4 regions of the Terrabacter sp. P2_E3 genome follow, and region 1 is predicted to be linked to each of the others. Evidence: riboswitches for the same ligand, from Rfam matches in the RefSeq annotation. Region 1 holds a riboswitch; each other region holds the start of a gene.
The links. A riboswitch is a leader RNA that binds a small molecule or an ion and turns the genes downstream of it on or off. The one in region 1 is predicted to bind S-adenosylmethionine.
Positions count from the first base shown of each region.

Region 2: another riboswitch for S-adenosylmethionine. It lies ahead of metX (homoserine O-acetyltransferase MetX); the one in region 1 lies ahead of AC1DW8_RS12535 (aminotransferase class V-fold PLP-dependent enzyme).
Region 3: another riboswitch for S-adenosylmethionine. It lies ahead of AC1DW8_RS13660 (putative leader peptide); the one in region 1 lies ahead of AC1DW8_RS12535 (aminotransferase class V-fold PLP-dependent enzyme).
Region 4: another riboswitch for S-adenosylmethionine. It lies ahead of AC1DW8_RS20095 (bifunctional o-acetylhomoserine/o-acetylserine sulfhydrylase); the one in region 1 lies ahead of AC1DW8_RS12535 (aminotransferase class V-fold PLP-dependent enzyme).

Region 1 covers NZ_JBFUEN010000009.1:24,413-27,774, forward strand. Annotated here, with positions in the region: gene AC1DW8_RS12535 (aminotransferase class V-fold PLP-dependent enzyme) at 51-1,448, opposite strand; SAM riboswitch class IV at 1,485-1,610, opposite strand; gene AC1DW8_RS12540 (FtsK/SpoIIIE family DNA translocase) at 1,812-3,362, shown strand, end outside.
Region 2 covers NZ_JBFUEN010000013.1:78,262-81,623, reverse strand. Annotated here, with positions in the region: gene AC1DW8_RS17455 (DUF4192 family protein) at 1-1,345, shown strand, start outside; SAM riboswitch class IV at 1,428-1,542, shown strand; gene metX (homoserine O-acetyltransferase MetX) at 1,558-2,817, shown strand; gene AC1DW8_RS17445 (universal stress protein) at 2,982-3,362, shown strand, end outside.
Region 3 covers NZ_JBFUEN010000009.1:256,474-259,835, reverse strand. Annotated here, with positions in the region: gene AC1DW8_RS13670 (LLM class flavin-dependent oxidoreductase) at 1-1,146, opposite strand, end outside; gene AC1DW8_RS13665 (cysteine dioxygenase) at 1,143-1,700, opposite strand; gene AC1DW8_RS13660 (putative leader peptide) at 1,811-1,915, opposite strand; SAM riboswitch class IV at 1,948-2,060, opposite strand; gene AC1DW8_RS13655 (hypothetical protein) at 2,116-2,415, shown strand; gene AC1DW8_RS13650 (hypothetical protein) at 2,527-3,362, shown strand, end outside.
Region 4 covers NZ_JBFUEN010000019.1:24,526-27,887, reverse strand. Annotated here, with positions in the region: gene AC1DW8_RS20095 (bifunctional o-acetylhomoserine/o-acetylserine sulfhydrylase) at 10-1,326, opposite strand; SAM riboswitch class IV at 1,416-1,535, opposite strand; gene AC1DW8_RS20090 (HNH endonuclease signature motif containing protein) at 1,975-3,362, shown strand, end outside.

The DNA of each region.
Region 1 (3,362 bases):
CCGCGCGCCCGCGCTCGGGCACGGACCCGCTCAGCGGCGTACGTCCGCGGTCACCAGGGTCGCTCGACCTCGACGTCGCGCGGGTCGGTGCCCTCGAGCGCCCATCCGGTCTCCGTGAGCGACCACTCCGCGTCGGTGCCCTGCTCGACGAGCCGCGCGACGGCGGCGAGGAGCCGCTCGACGCCCTCGAGCGTGCTGCCGAGGCCGATGCTGGCGCGGACCGCGGTGGCGGAACGCTCGCCCCACGGGTCCTCGAGGAGCTCGTCGACGAGCAGGTGGGCGCAGAACTTGCCGTCCCGCACGCCGATGCCGTGCTCGACGGAGAGGACCTGCGACACGAGCGAGGAGTCCCAGCCGTCGATGGTGAAGGCGACGACGCCGACCCGGTCGCTGTCGTCACCGAAGATCGACAGGACCTCGACGCCCGCGACGTCGTCGAGTCCGGCGCGGAGCCGCTCGAGGAGGCGGGTCTCGTGCTCCTCGATGGCGTCGCGGTGCCGGCTGATCGTCGAGCAGGCCGCGGCGAGGGCGATGGCTCCGATGACGTTGGGGCTGCCGCCCTCGTGGCGCGCCGGCCCGGTCGCCCACGTGGTGCCGTCCTCGGTCACCGAGCGCGTCGCGCCGCCACCGAGCAGGTAGGGGTTGCCGGCGTCGAGCCAGTCGGAGCGCCCGGCGAGGACGCCCGCGCCGTAGGGGGCGTACGTCTTGTGCCCCGAGAACGCGACGTAGTCGGCGTCCCACGCGGCGAGGTCGATGGTGCGGTGCGCCGAGAGCTGGGCCGCGTCGACGGCGATCCGGGCGCCGTGCTCGTGCGCCAGGGTGGCGAAGCGCTCGACCGGCCAGACCTCTCCCGTCACGTTCGAGGCGGCCGCGACGACGACGAGGCGGTGGCGCGACGGGTGGTCGGTCAGCGCCTCCTCGAGCAGGGCGTGCGCGTCCTCGACGGTCTGCGGGACGGGGAGGCGCACGGTGCGGAAGCGGCCCCAGGGCAGCAGGGTCGAGTGGTGCTCGGTGCCGAAGACGAAGACCGTCGTGCGGCTCGGCAGCGCCTTGCTCAGCAGGGCCCACGAGTCGGTCGTCGTCCGGGTGAAGATGACGGAGTCGCCCTCACGCGCGCCGACGAAGGCGGCGACCTCGGCGCGGGCCTGCTCGTACCACGCGCTCGTCAGCCGCGAGGCGAACCCGGCGCCGCGGTGCACGGAGGAATAGGTCTCGAGGGCGCGGTCGACGGCCGCCTGGACCGTCTCGAGCGCCGGCGTCGAGGCCGCGTGGTCGAGGTTGGCGTATGCCGTGTCGCCGTGGAGCGTGGGCACGCGCAGTCCCGCGCCGACGACGGTGGGCAGGGTGCGCGCCTCGGGCACGACGTGCAGGGCGCGGGTGCGCACGACGGGTGCGGGGGAGCCGCCACAGAGGGAGGCCGCTGGGTGCGTCGAGGGAAGGACCGACATGGGAGTGCTCCTGGGTCATGGGACCCACCCGGTGCAGGTCCGCGCTTGCCGACCTCGATCACACGTTCAGACCGAGGGTGGCCTGGTCGTCACCCGGAGCACCCCACCGCGGAGGAGGGTTGCTGGCCAGCGAGCCGGGGCTTGTCACTGGCACTCATGACCTGCGCACGACGATAAAGGGGTCGGTCACCGGCTGTCCACCGGTCGGTCCCCGGGTGTCGCGATCTGAGACGCCGACCCCGCCGGGGACCTCGCGGGACGGTGGCGGGCGCGCCCACGGCATACGGCAGCCGCGTCCGACTGGTCAGCCCTGTTGCGCGTGTGACGCGTGAGTTCAGCGGTGCGTTGACGTACGGTGCGAGCATGGCGTCACGTCCGTCCACCAGCCAGCGCTCGAGCTCCGCCGCGGCCACCCGCGCCAAGGGGTCCGCGGGCAGCGCCTCGTCACGCCCTCCCGCAGCCCGGGGCGGCCGGCCCGCGCAGCGCAAGCCCGCGGCCCGCAAGCCCGCCGCCAAGACCGCGTCCAAGACGCGGGGCGGAGGCCTCCCCTTCCCGTTCGGCGCGATGCGCAACACCTGGATGGGCGTCTCGCACATGGCCGGGGGAGCGGTGCGCCGCGTCGGGCACAGCGCCGCCGACCTCGAGCCGGAGCACCGCCGCGACGGCATCGGCTTCGCGCTCATCGCGCTCGCCGTGGTCGTCGCCGCGCGTGAGTGGTGGGGCGTCTCCGGCACCTTCGGCCAGGTGGTGCACGCCGTCTTCGCCGGCACCTTCGGCCGCGTCGCCTACGCCGTCCCGCTCGTGCTGCTCGCCCTCGGCCTGCGCATGCTTCGCGCTCCCCAGGACGACGCGGCGACCAACCGCGTCGTCGTCGGCACCATCGCCCTGACCTTCGCCGCGTGCGGTCTGTCGCACCTTGCCGACGGCATCCCCAACCCGCCCGACGGCGCCGACGGCATGCGTGCCGCCGGCGGCATCCTCGGCTTCCTCGCCTCGAGCCCGCTCGCGGCGGCCGTCTCGACCTACGGGGCGCTCGTCCTGCTCGTCCTGCTCGGGCTCTTCGGCCTGCTCGTCATCACGGCGACGCCGGTCAACATGATCCCGACCCGCCTGCGCCAGCTGCGCGCCCTCGTCATCGACCGCGACCACGTCGACGAGCAGCCCGACGAGGCGCTCGACGCCCCTGCCGCAGCGGTGAAGCGCGCGCGCCGCAAGGCCGTCGACCTCGCCGACCGCGACGGCGACGAGGCGTTCCGCCAGGCCGCGCAGAAGGCCCTCGAGGACGAGGCGACGACGCAGCTGCGACCGGGCGAGAAGCGCCCCACGCCTCCCGGGCTGCTGGCTCCCCGTCCCGGCGGCGAGAAGGGCGGCGAGAAGGTCATCGACGCCACCGACCCCAAGACCCTCGGGGCTCCCGACACGAGCAAGGTCGGCCCCAAGGCCGAGCTCATCCCGCCGCCCATGTCCGACCTGCCGGCTCGCGTCGAGCAGCTCAGCCTCGGCGGCGACATCACCTACCAGCTGCCCGACCACGCGATGCTGACGCCGGGGCCGCCGCACAAGACGCGCAGCGAGACCAACGACCGCGTCGTCGAGTCGCTGACCAACGTCTTCGACCAGTTCGACATCGACGCCGCCGTCACGGGGTTCACCCGCGGCCCGACGGTCACGCGCTACGAGGTCGAGCTCGGCTCGGGCACCAAGGTCGAGCGCGTCACCGCGCTCTCCAAGAACATCGCGTATGCCGTCGCCTCGGCCGACGTGCGCATCCTCAGCCCCATCCCGGGCAAGTCCGCCATCGGCATCGAGATCCCGAACCTCGACCGCGAGAACGTGTCCCTCGGCGACGTGCTGCGCAGCAACACGGCCCGCACCAACGAGCACCCGATGGTCATGGGTGTCGGCAAGGACGTC
Region 2 (3,362 bases), on a different contig from region 1:
GCGCTCGGTCGGGTGCGACTGCTGCCCCTCGGAGGGCTGGCTCCTCCCGGAGCAGGCGGACGTGCCGGCCGTCGCGAGCTACGTGGCGCTCGGGCACTCCGTCCTGGCGGACCGAGAGGGGTTGGCGAGGCTCGTCGAGCCGCTCGCCCCCACGGAGCCCCGGCACGACCTCGCTGCCGCCGCGATCGACGACTGGCAGCGCCGCTATGTGGCAGCCGGTGGCTCCCTCAGCAGGACGCCGGCCCGGGCGAGCCGGACGGACCGGAAGCCCGCCCGGGGTCGGCGCCGTCGACCCACAGGACGGGGGCGCCGACCCGGCGCGGCGCTCGGGGTCCTCGACGGCGGCGACCCGACGGCTCGCCAGTTCCTCGTCCACGACTCCCTCGTGGCCTGGGGAGGGGTGCTGCACGGCGAGATCGAGGGGTACGGCGTCGAGCACTGGCTCCCGTCCCTCGTAGGTCCGCTCCGTGACCCGCGCTTCCATGACGCCCTGGTGGCGTGGCTCTGCCCCGGGATGGCCTCGGCCGACTTCCTGTCCGACGACCTCGCAGCCCTCCTCGGGGTGCTGCTCGGTCCAGACCTCCGGCTCGCCCCGGCTGCGGGCGATCACGAGACGGCCGGCGTCCGGACACCCGACGGCGCCGAGCCCGGTCGCTCCCCGGGATCGGGTGCGGACCCGGGCGACCCCGACACCGCGGCGGGGTCGGGGACGCCCGTGCAGGAACGCCTCGAGGAGGGCGACTCCGACGCGCTCCGAGCGCTGTTGCAGCTGCTGGCTGCGGGGCCGCCGTCGTCGGACCGGCACGACGACGACACCGACGACGAGGACCCCGGCGACGACAACAACGACAGCGACGAGGACGACCACGAGGACGACCACGAGGACGACTACGAGGACGATGGCGAGCCGCCGCGCGACGTCTTCGAGGCACGACGGGTGCTGGACGAGCTGGACGCCATGGGGACCGTCGCGGCGCTCGAAGCGTCGGTTGACCGGGACGGACCGCGCTCGCTCGACCTTCGGGCCGGCCTCGCCGCAGCGCCCGACGCGGCTCCCGAGTCGTGGCTCGGTGACGGCACCGACCCGAGCGGCTGGGAGGAGTGGGACGAGGCTGCGACGCCACGACTCGTCCTGTCCCGCCTCGAGCAGGTCTGCCGACTCACGCCGGCGGATCATGCGGTTCCCGTCCTGTCCCTCTTCGCCTCGATGGCGTGGTGGTGCGGCGACGGTGCGCGGGCCGGGGTCGCGGTCGACCGTGCGCTCGAGCTGGAGCCCGAGGACGGGCTGGGGCGGCTGCTGCGGCACGCCCTCGACGTCGGCCTCCGGCCACGGGAGTGCGCCTGAGCGTCTCCGGCGGCGGCGCCGTCCGTCCATGTCGTGGAACGGCGCGCGGCCTCTCCGCGAGGCCTCGCGTATGGTTGGAGCAGGTCATGAGTACCAGCGACAAGCCCCGGCTCGCTGGTCGGCAACCCTCCTTCGCGGTGGGGTGCCCCGGGTGAAGACCAGGCCGCCCCGTCCCCGGGTGCGTGCAAGCGCGAGGACCGAGGAGTACCCCGATGACCGTCACCCACCGGACGCAGAGCACCCGTCGCCGTGCGCGGCCCGGGACCGCTGGCACCGGCCAGACCGGCGACTCGGCGACGAGGGACCGTGCGGCGACGAGCCACGTCGACCCGACGGCACCGGAGCCCCGCCGGCCCGACGGCGCCTGGCGTGACGGCGACCCGGTCGGGCGGCGGCAGTTCGCCCACGTCGGTGACATCGAGCTCGAGCGCGGGGGAGTGCTGCCCGACGTCCGCATCGCCTACGAGACGTGGGGCCGGCTCAACGAGGCCGGCGACAACGTCATCCTCGTCGAGCACGCACTGACCGGCGACAGCCACGTCCTCGGTGAGGCCGGCGACGGACACGCCTCGCCCGGCTGGTGGAACGCCCTCATCGGGCCCGGTGGACCGGTCGACCCCAAGCGGTGGTTCGTCATCGCGTCCAACGTCCTCGGCGGGTGCCAGGGCAGCACCGGCCCCGCGAGCCCCGCGCCCGACGGTCGACCCTGGGGCAGCCGTTTCCCCTACGTCACGGTCCGCGACCAGGTCGCCGTCGAGCGACGCCTCCTCGACGGGCTCGGCATCCGCCGCCTCGCGGCCGTCGTCGGCGGCTCGATGGGTGGGATGCGTGCGGTGGAGTGGGCCGTGACGCACCCCGACGACGTCGACCGCTGCATCGTGCTCGCGTCGACGGCGTACGCGACCGCCGACCAGATCGCCTGGTGCCAGCCGCAGCTGCTGGCGATCCGCAACGACCCAGACTATGCGGGTGGCGACTACTACGAGGGCCACGCGCGACCCGACACCGGCCTGGGCCTGGCTCGCCGCATCGCCCACATCACGTACCGCACGGAGACCGAGCTCGGCACCCGCTTCGGACGCGAGGCCCAGCTCGGTGAGGACCCGCTGCGCGCCGGAGACCGCGGCCGGTTCGCCGTCGAGTCCTACCTCGACCACCACGCGGGCAAGCTGGCCAGGCGCTTCGACGCCAACTCCTACGTCGTGCTGACCGAGGCGATGAACTCGCACGACGTCGGGCGCGACCGCGGGGGGCTCGAGGCCGCCCTCGAGCGTGTCCGCGCCGAGTGCACCATCGTCTCGGTCGACACCGACCGCCTCTACCCGCCCCGGCTCTCCGACGAGCTGCACGCCGCCCTGCCGGGGTCCCGACGCGCACACATCACCTCGGAGTTCGGGCACGACGGCTTCCTCATCGAGGAGGACCAGGTGGGTCGCATCGTACGGGACGCGCTCGAACGACTCCGCGACTGAACCCATCTGCGCGCCGGGGCGGTTCGCCGACAGGCGGTGCTGTCGCACGCTCGTCGTCCGCGTCGCCGACGCCGCGGTGAGACTTCGCGCGGGACGCGCCGGACGCCTCGTAATCGGGTACGGTGCGAGCACTGGTTGTTTCCGTCCCAAGGAGGTCCGGGAAAGTGGCCATCGTCGTTGGTTATGTCGCCACCAAGGAAGGTCGCGCGGCGCTCAAGCGAGCCGCCGAGGAGTGCGTCCTGCGTGGAGCGAAGCTCGTCGTCATCAGCTCCCACCGGGGCGGCAAGGACTTCGACGCGAACGAGGCCAGCCAGTTCGAGAGCGAGCTCGCCCGGGTGCAGACGCTGCTCGAGGAGAAGGGCCTGGAGCACGAGGTGCGCCAGCTCGTCCGGGGCAACGACCCCGCCGAGGACCTCATCTCCGTCGCCGAGGAGGAGAAGGCCGACTTCATCGTCATCGGCCTGCGTCGCCGCAGCCCGGTCGGCAAGCTGATCCTCGGGTCCAACGCGCAGCGCATCCTGCTCGACGCGAGCTGCCCGGTGCTC
Region 3 (3,362 bases), 230 kb from region 1:
CCGGAAGGCCCCAGCGCGCTGGAGCGCGGGCACGAGCTCGTCCACGACCGCGGCGAGGTCGTCGATGACGACGGCCGGACGCAGCCGGAAGCCGTCGTAGCCGACGTCGTGCCAACGGAGCAGGAGCGACGCGAGGTCGGCAGCGGTGCCCGTGAAGACGTGGGCATCGGACGTCAAGGGCGACCCCGCGGCCTCGTCGAGCCGCCGTCGCCGGGTCCGGGCTGCGTCTGTCGTGCTCCCCAGGACCACGACGAGGTCGGCGAAGACCGTGAGGGGACGGGCGTTGCGCCCGACCCGCGCCTCTGCCCCTCGGACCTCGCCGAGGATGCTCGCGGCCTGCTCGTCGTCGTGCGGCGTCACGAAGACGACGTCCGCCGACCGGGCCGCCAGCTCGTACGGGATCGTCTGGTGCGCCAGGGCGGTGACGACGGGCTGCCCCTGTGGTGGTCGCGGCGTGATCGACGGGCCTCGGACGCTGAAGTGCCGGCCCTCGAAGTCGACATGGTGCAGCCGGTCCCGGTCGACGAACCGCCCGGTCGTGACGTCGCGGATCTCGGCGTCGTCCTCCCAGCTGTCCCAGAGCCGCCGGACGACCTCGACGTGGTCGGCAGCCTCGTCGAAGCGCTCGCGCACGGCAGCGCGGCCCTCGGGACTGGAGGCGAGGTCCCGTCGGATCGGGGGGAGGGTGCGACGACCGACGTTGCCGGTCTCGCCGCGTGTGCCACCCACCTGCACCCGCCAGCCAGCACGACCGTGGCTCACGTGGTCGAGGGTGGCGACGGCCTTGGAGACGTGGAACGGCTCGGTGTGGGTCGTCGTGACGGTCGGGACGAGGCCGACGTGCCGCGTCAGGGGCGCGACCGTGGCCGCGACGAGGAGGGCGTCGAGCCGCCCGCGCACCTGGTCGGTGCGCGTGTCGACGTCGTCGGAGAAGGGGTCCGCCGACTGGAGATCGAGACTGTCCTCGATCGTCACGAAGTCGAGCAGGCCGCGTTCGGCCGTGGTGGTGAGGTCGGCCCAGTAGCGGGCGGTGAGGAGGTCGGCCGGCCGCGCACCAGGCTCGCGCCACGCTGCCGGGTGCCATCCCGCACCGTCGAGGGCGACGGCGAGGTGGATCGGCGTGGCGTTCGGAGTGAGGCCAGTCACCAGTCGACTCCCTTCTGCTGCAGCTCGATCGGCCTGAGGTTCGTGCCGGTGAGCGCGTACGTGGTCATCTCGGTGAGGCGCGGGGAGTACACGTGCAGGCTCACCGCCGGGTCCGGGCCCTCGTTGCTCACGTGGTGCACGTAGCGACGTCCGAACGTGCGCTGCTGGCCGGGCCGCAGCCGGCCGACGTCCTCACCGACCTGCGGGGTCCGGTCGGGACCGTCCAGATCGGCGACGCGCTCGCTCAGCTGTCCCTGCAGGACGACGAACGAGCCGGCGCTCTGCCCGTGGTCGTGCCACTCCGTCGCTTGGCCGGGGAGCCAGGTGAGCAGCCAGGCCTCGTGGTCGGGCTCGGCGGCGATCCGGGCGTAGTAGCGGCTGATGGGGTCGAAGTCGACGAGGCCGGCCCAGAGGGCACGGTCGCCCGCGAGGCGCCGAGCCGTCTCCGCGAGGTTGACGGCGGTCCGTGGTGCGAACGTCGATGGCGTCCCGGCGCCGGGCGCAGAGAGCGTGGTGAGGGCGGTGGTCCGGTCGGGGCGGGTGCGCAGAGGCATGGCAAGGCTCCTGAAGGTGTGAGGGTGGGTCGAGACGGACTACGGGGACGCCGCGCGCCACAGCCGGGCCCAAGGGGGCCGGCGACGCTGCGCACGCGGTCGTCTGGTCGTCAGCCCCGACAGAGGGCGCTGCTCACCCGGGAGAGGTCGACGTGCCGGCGGCGGTGAGCCCACAGGGCGTGGCCGGGGGATCGCCGTTCGGTGGTGTGCGTCACGGGAAACCCTTGTGTCCGTGGGGCCCTCGTCAAGCCCGCGCTTGCGTCGACCGAGGGGTCGACGCCTGGTCCTCACCCGGGGCACCCCACCGCGGAGGAGGGTTGCCGCCCAGCAAGCCGGGGCTTGTCGCTGGAACTCATGACCTGCAGAGAAGATAACATACCTGTTTGGTAGGGATAGCGGGCGACCACCCCCTGAGATGCCACCGAGGCCACGGACCGTCGGGTTCCTCGTCGTGACGGTGCTGCCCGCTGGTGACGTCAAGGACACCGCCTCAGCACTGGTCGACCCGGTGCTCGTCATCGTCGTGTCACTCATGGTGCTCCCGGCCCCGGTCGGCTTCGTCCGGACCATGCTGCGCGAGCTGCTCGAGATGAAGCCTCCCCCCGAGATCGAGCACCCGGCCCGTCAGGCCGTCACCGAGCGGCTGCGCCACCTGAGTGTGGCCACCTGGATCAACGTCGAGCTCTCCTGCGACCCCGCCTGGCAGCAGGGCTGACGGGGTCAGCAGATCGGTGCCGATCACCCACGGAGGGGGAATCGGCACGCCCGCTCCCCCGGCACGATCGGGAGACGACCAGCCCGCCACCACGAGGAAGATGAGGCCGCTGTGAACCCGGTGCTCGCGTTCGTCATCGTCATGCTCGTCTGGACCGTGAGCGACCTCGTCGCGAAGAAGACGAGGTCGCTGCTGTCCTCGCTCTTCGTCGCCTCGATCATCTTCTTCGTCGGCTTCCTCACCGACGTCTTCCCCGAGGACCTCCTCGCGAGCTCGAGCCTGCTCGCGCTCGCCGGCGTCGTCGTCGGCTTCGTCATCGTCCACCTCGGCACCATGATCAGCCTCGACGACTTCAAGAAGCAGTGGAAGACGCTGCTCGTCGGCATCGCCACTGTCATCGGCATCGGACTTGCCCTGCTGCTGGCCGGATTCATCTTCGGGCCTCGGATCACGGGCTCCGCGGCCGACGGCTATGCGCAGGCTCTCGACTTCGTGATCGCCGGCACCGGCGCCTTGAGCGGGGGCACCATCTCGGTCCTCATCGTCCAGGAGGCGGCCCTCGGCGTCGGCCTGACGAGCATCGCCGTCTTCCCCGTCCTCATCGCCGCGCTCCAGGGGCTCATCGGCTTCCCGCTCACCTCGATCATCCTGCGCCGCGAGGCCGCCCGGCTGAAGGAGGAGTACCGAGCGGGCACGCTGGCGCCGGTGGTGGCCGCGGGGGCCGCCGCCGCCAGCGGCGGGGGCGATGGCGGCGGCAGCAAGGGCGACGCCGGCAGCAGCGGGGACGGCGCCACGCCGCCCGCCGAGCCCGTGCCGGAGACGAAGCTGCCCGGCGCCCTCCGCACGACGGCCGGCACCCTCTTCATCGTCGGGGTCGTCGTGCTCATCAGTCTGGGCATCAACAACGTCACCGACGGCATCCTCAACACGTTCGTCGTGGCCCTGCT
Region 4 (3,362 bases), on a different contig from region 1:
TCGGTGGCGTCAGGCCTTGGCGGCCGTGAAGCCCTGCTCGAGGTCGGCGACGATGTCGTCGATGTGCTCGATGCCGACCGAGAGGCGCACGAGGCCCGGCGTCACGCCGGCAGCGAGGCGGTCCTCGTCGGGGCCCTGGGAGTGCGTCGTCGAGGCCGGGTGGATGACGAGCGAGCGGACGTCGCCGATGTTCGCGACGTGGCTGTGCAGGGTCAGCGCCTCGACGAACTTCTTGCCCGCCTCGAGGCCACCGGCGATCTCGAACGAGAGCACGGCGCCGGCGCCACGCGGCGTGTACTTCTCCGCGAGAGCGTGGAACGGGCTGTCCGGCAAGGACGCCCACACGACCTTCTCGACCTGGTCGTGACCCTGGAGAAAGGCAGCGACCTGGTGGGCGTTCTCGAGGTGGCGCTCGATGCGCAGCGACAGCGTCTCGATGCCCTGGGCGATGAGGAACGCGTTGAAGGGCGACGCGGCCGGGCCGAGGTCGCGCAGCAGCTGGACGCGGGCCTTGAGGATGAAGGCGAGGTTGGCGCCGAGCGGGCTGCCGACGCCGAGGTCGCGGGCGAAGACGAGCCCGTGGTAGCTCTCCTCGGGCGTGTTGTAGTTGGGGAACTTCTCCGGGTCGGCGCCGAAGTCGAAGTTGCCGGCGTCGACGATGACGCCGGCGATCGAGGTGCCGTGACCGCCGAGGTACTTCGTCGCCGAGTGAACGACGATGTCGGCGCCCCACTCGATCGGGCGGATGAGGTAGGGCGTCGCGAGGGTGTTGTCGACGACGAGCGGCACGCCGTGCTCGTGCGCGAGGGCCGCGACGGCCTCGATGTCGAGGATCTCGCTCTTGGGGTTGGCGATGGTCTCGCCGAAGAGGAGCTTGGTGTTGGGGCGGATCGCCGCGCGCCACGAGTCGATCGACGTCGGGTCCTCGACGAAGCCGACCTCGATGCCGAACTTCGGCAGCGTGTGCTTGAAGAGGTTGAACGTCCCGCCGTAGAGGCTGGGGGAGACGACGACGTGGTCGCCCGCCTCGGCGATGTTGAGCACGGCGAGCGTCTCGGCGGCCTGGCCCGAGGCCACGAGGAGGGCGCCGACGCCCCCCTCGAGTGCCGCGATCCGCTGCTCGACGACGTCGGTCGTCGGGTTCATCAGACGGGTGTAGATGTTGCCGAACTCCTTGAGCCCGAAGAGGTTCGCGGCGTGGTCGGTGTCGTTGAAGACGTAGCTCGTCGTCTGGTAGATCGGCAGCGCGCGGGCCCCCGTGGCACTGTCGGGGGCCTGGCCGGCGTGGATCTGCTTGGTCTCGAAGGACCAGTTGGGCTCGGTCATCGGTCGTCCTGCTCTTCCTGGGTCGTGTCGCTGACCGGGTCCCGTGTCACCGGGCCCCGTGCACCGACGGGTCGGTGCGGGAGAGAGGCTCTCCGCGCTTGCCCGAGCGCCGGGTGGCGTCGACGGGCCAGGTCTTCACCCGGGGCACCCCACCGCGGTTGGAGGGTTGCCGGCCAGCGAGCCGGGGCTTGTCGCTGGCGCTCATGACCTACCGGCGAGTGTACGTATGCGTGTCCGCCACGTGGGAGGGCGTGTCCTCATCGTGGACGGGCCCTTTCCGACGAGGGCCTCAGACCGGCGTAGGGCCGGGTCGAATCAGACGGGATGGCTTGCAGGGCAGAGCGGTTCGTTGTCCACAGGGGATCGTCCACCTCTTGAAAGTCGTTCGAACACCTGTTCTGCTTGATGCATCGAAGGATCACCGAGAGGAGGCTCACCGTGCCGTACACGCCGTCACCGGTGGAGTCCTCCGGTGTGCCGGGGGGTGGGTGCTGGACGACTCTGCGAGTGGCGTGGACGGGCGACCGTGGCCGGCTGTCCCGGTCGCTGGGACCGGTGCTGGAGCGCTGGCGCGCCGATGCCGCACTCGCCTCTGTTCCGGGTGCTGCGGTGGCCTGCGGAAAGGGGCGCACCGGTGATGCTGCCCGGGTGACGGCCGGTGAGCGCGCGGCTGCAGCGGTGGCGTTGGAGGGGTTGGCGCGGGCCGGGGAGCGGGTGCTGGCCGAGATCGAGGCGCTCGAGGTCGCCAAGGCGCGCCTCGAGGCCGACCTGCTCGCCGCGTACGGCGCGCTGGCCGGCATCGAGGCCCAACAGGTCGACGCCCTCCCGGRCGGGGCCGTCGCCCGGGTGTCCGCGCGGGTCTCGCCCGAGCGGGTCGTCACCGAGGAGATCGCCCTCGCGACCGGGGTCGGCGCCGGGGAGGTCGCCCGCCGGCTGGCGCTGGCCACCGAACCCCGCCGGCACCGGGTCGTCCTCGGTGCGCTGCGCGCCGGTCGGCTGTCGCTGCACCGGGCGCTGCAGGTCGTCTCCGACACCGCCCAGCTCCCGGACGCGGACGTCACGTCGGTCGCGCAGGCGGTGCTCGCCCCGTCCCGGGACGGGCAGCCAGTCCCGCAACGCACCTTCACCGCCCGCCTGCGACGGGCGGTCGCGTCGGTCGATGCCCGCGGCGCCCAGGAACGGCACGCGCACGCCAGGGCCCGGCGCGGGGTGTTCGGCCGGCTCACCGACGACGGGATGGGCTGGCTGACCGTGACCACCGACGCCGCGAGCGTCGCTGCCGTCATGGACCGCCTCGACACCACCGCCCGGGGGCTGCGCGGCGCGGGCGATGCCCGCAGCCTCGACCAGCTCCGCGCCGACCTCGCCACCGACGCCCTGCTGCACCGACCGGGCCACCCCGGGGCAGCACTCCCTGCCGCGCCCGGACCCGCCGTCGATGCGGCACTGGGCGCAGCATCCGGGAACGCCGTCGACCCGGCGCCCCGGGAGGCGTCCCGAACCGCGTCCGGAACCGCGTCCAGCACGGCATCCGGAGCCATGCCCGGGACCATCCCGGGTGAGGCGGCGGCGCTGGCGTGGATCGTCGTGCCGTTCGAGGTCGCCACCGGCGAGGCCGACACCGCCTGCGAGGTCCCCGGCCACGGCTGGGTCACCGCCACCCACGCCCGCGAGATCATCACCCGCCCCGGATCCGTCTGGGCCACCCTGCCCGTCGACCTGCCCACCGGCCGCGCCCTGTCCCGCCCGACCCGCAGCTACCGCCCGACGCGCGCCATGGTCGAGCACGTCCAGGCTGTCGACGGGGTCTGCCGCGGACCCGACTGCCACGTCCCGGCCACCCGCTGCGACCTCGACCACGAGACCCCCTGGCCCACCGGACCCACCCGCGTCGGCAACCTCCACGCCAAACACCGCCTCCACCACAACCTCAAGACCGACGGCATCTGGACCTCCACCCCGACCCCCGACGACGGCCTCACCTGGACCACCCTCACCGGCCGCACCTACACCACCCACCCCAAGAACTGGCGCGA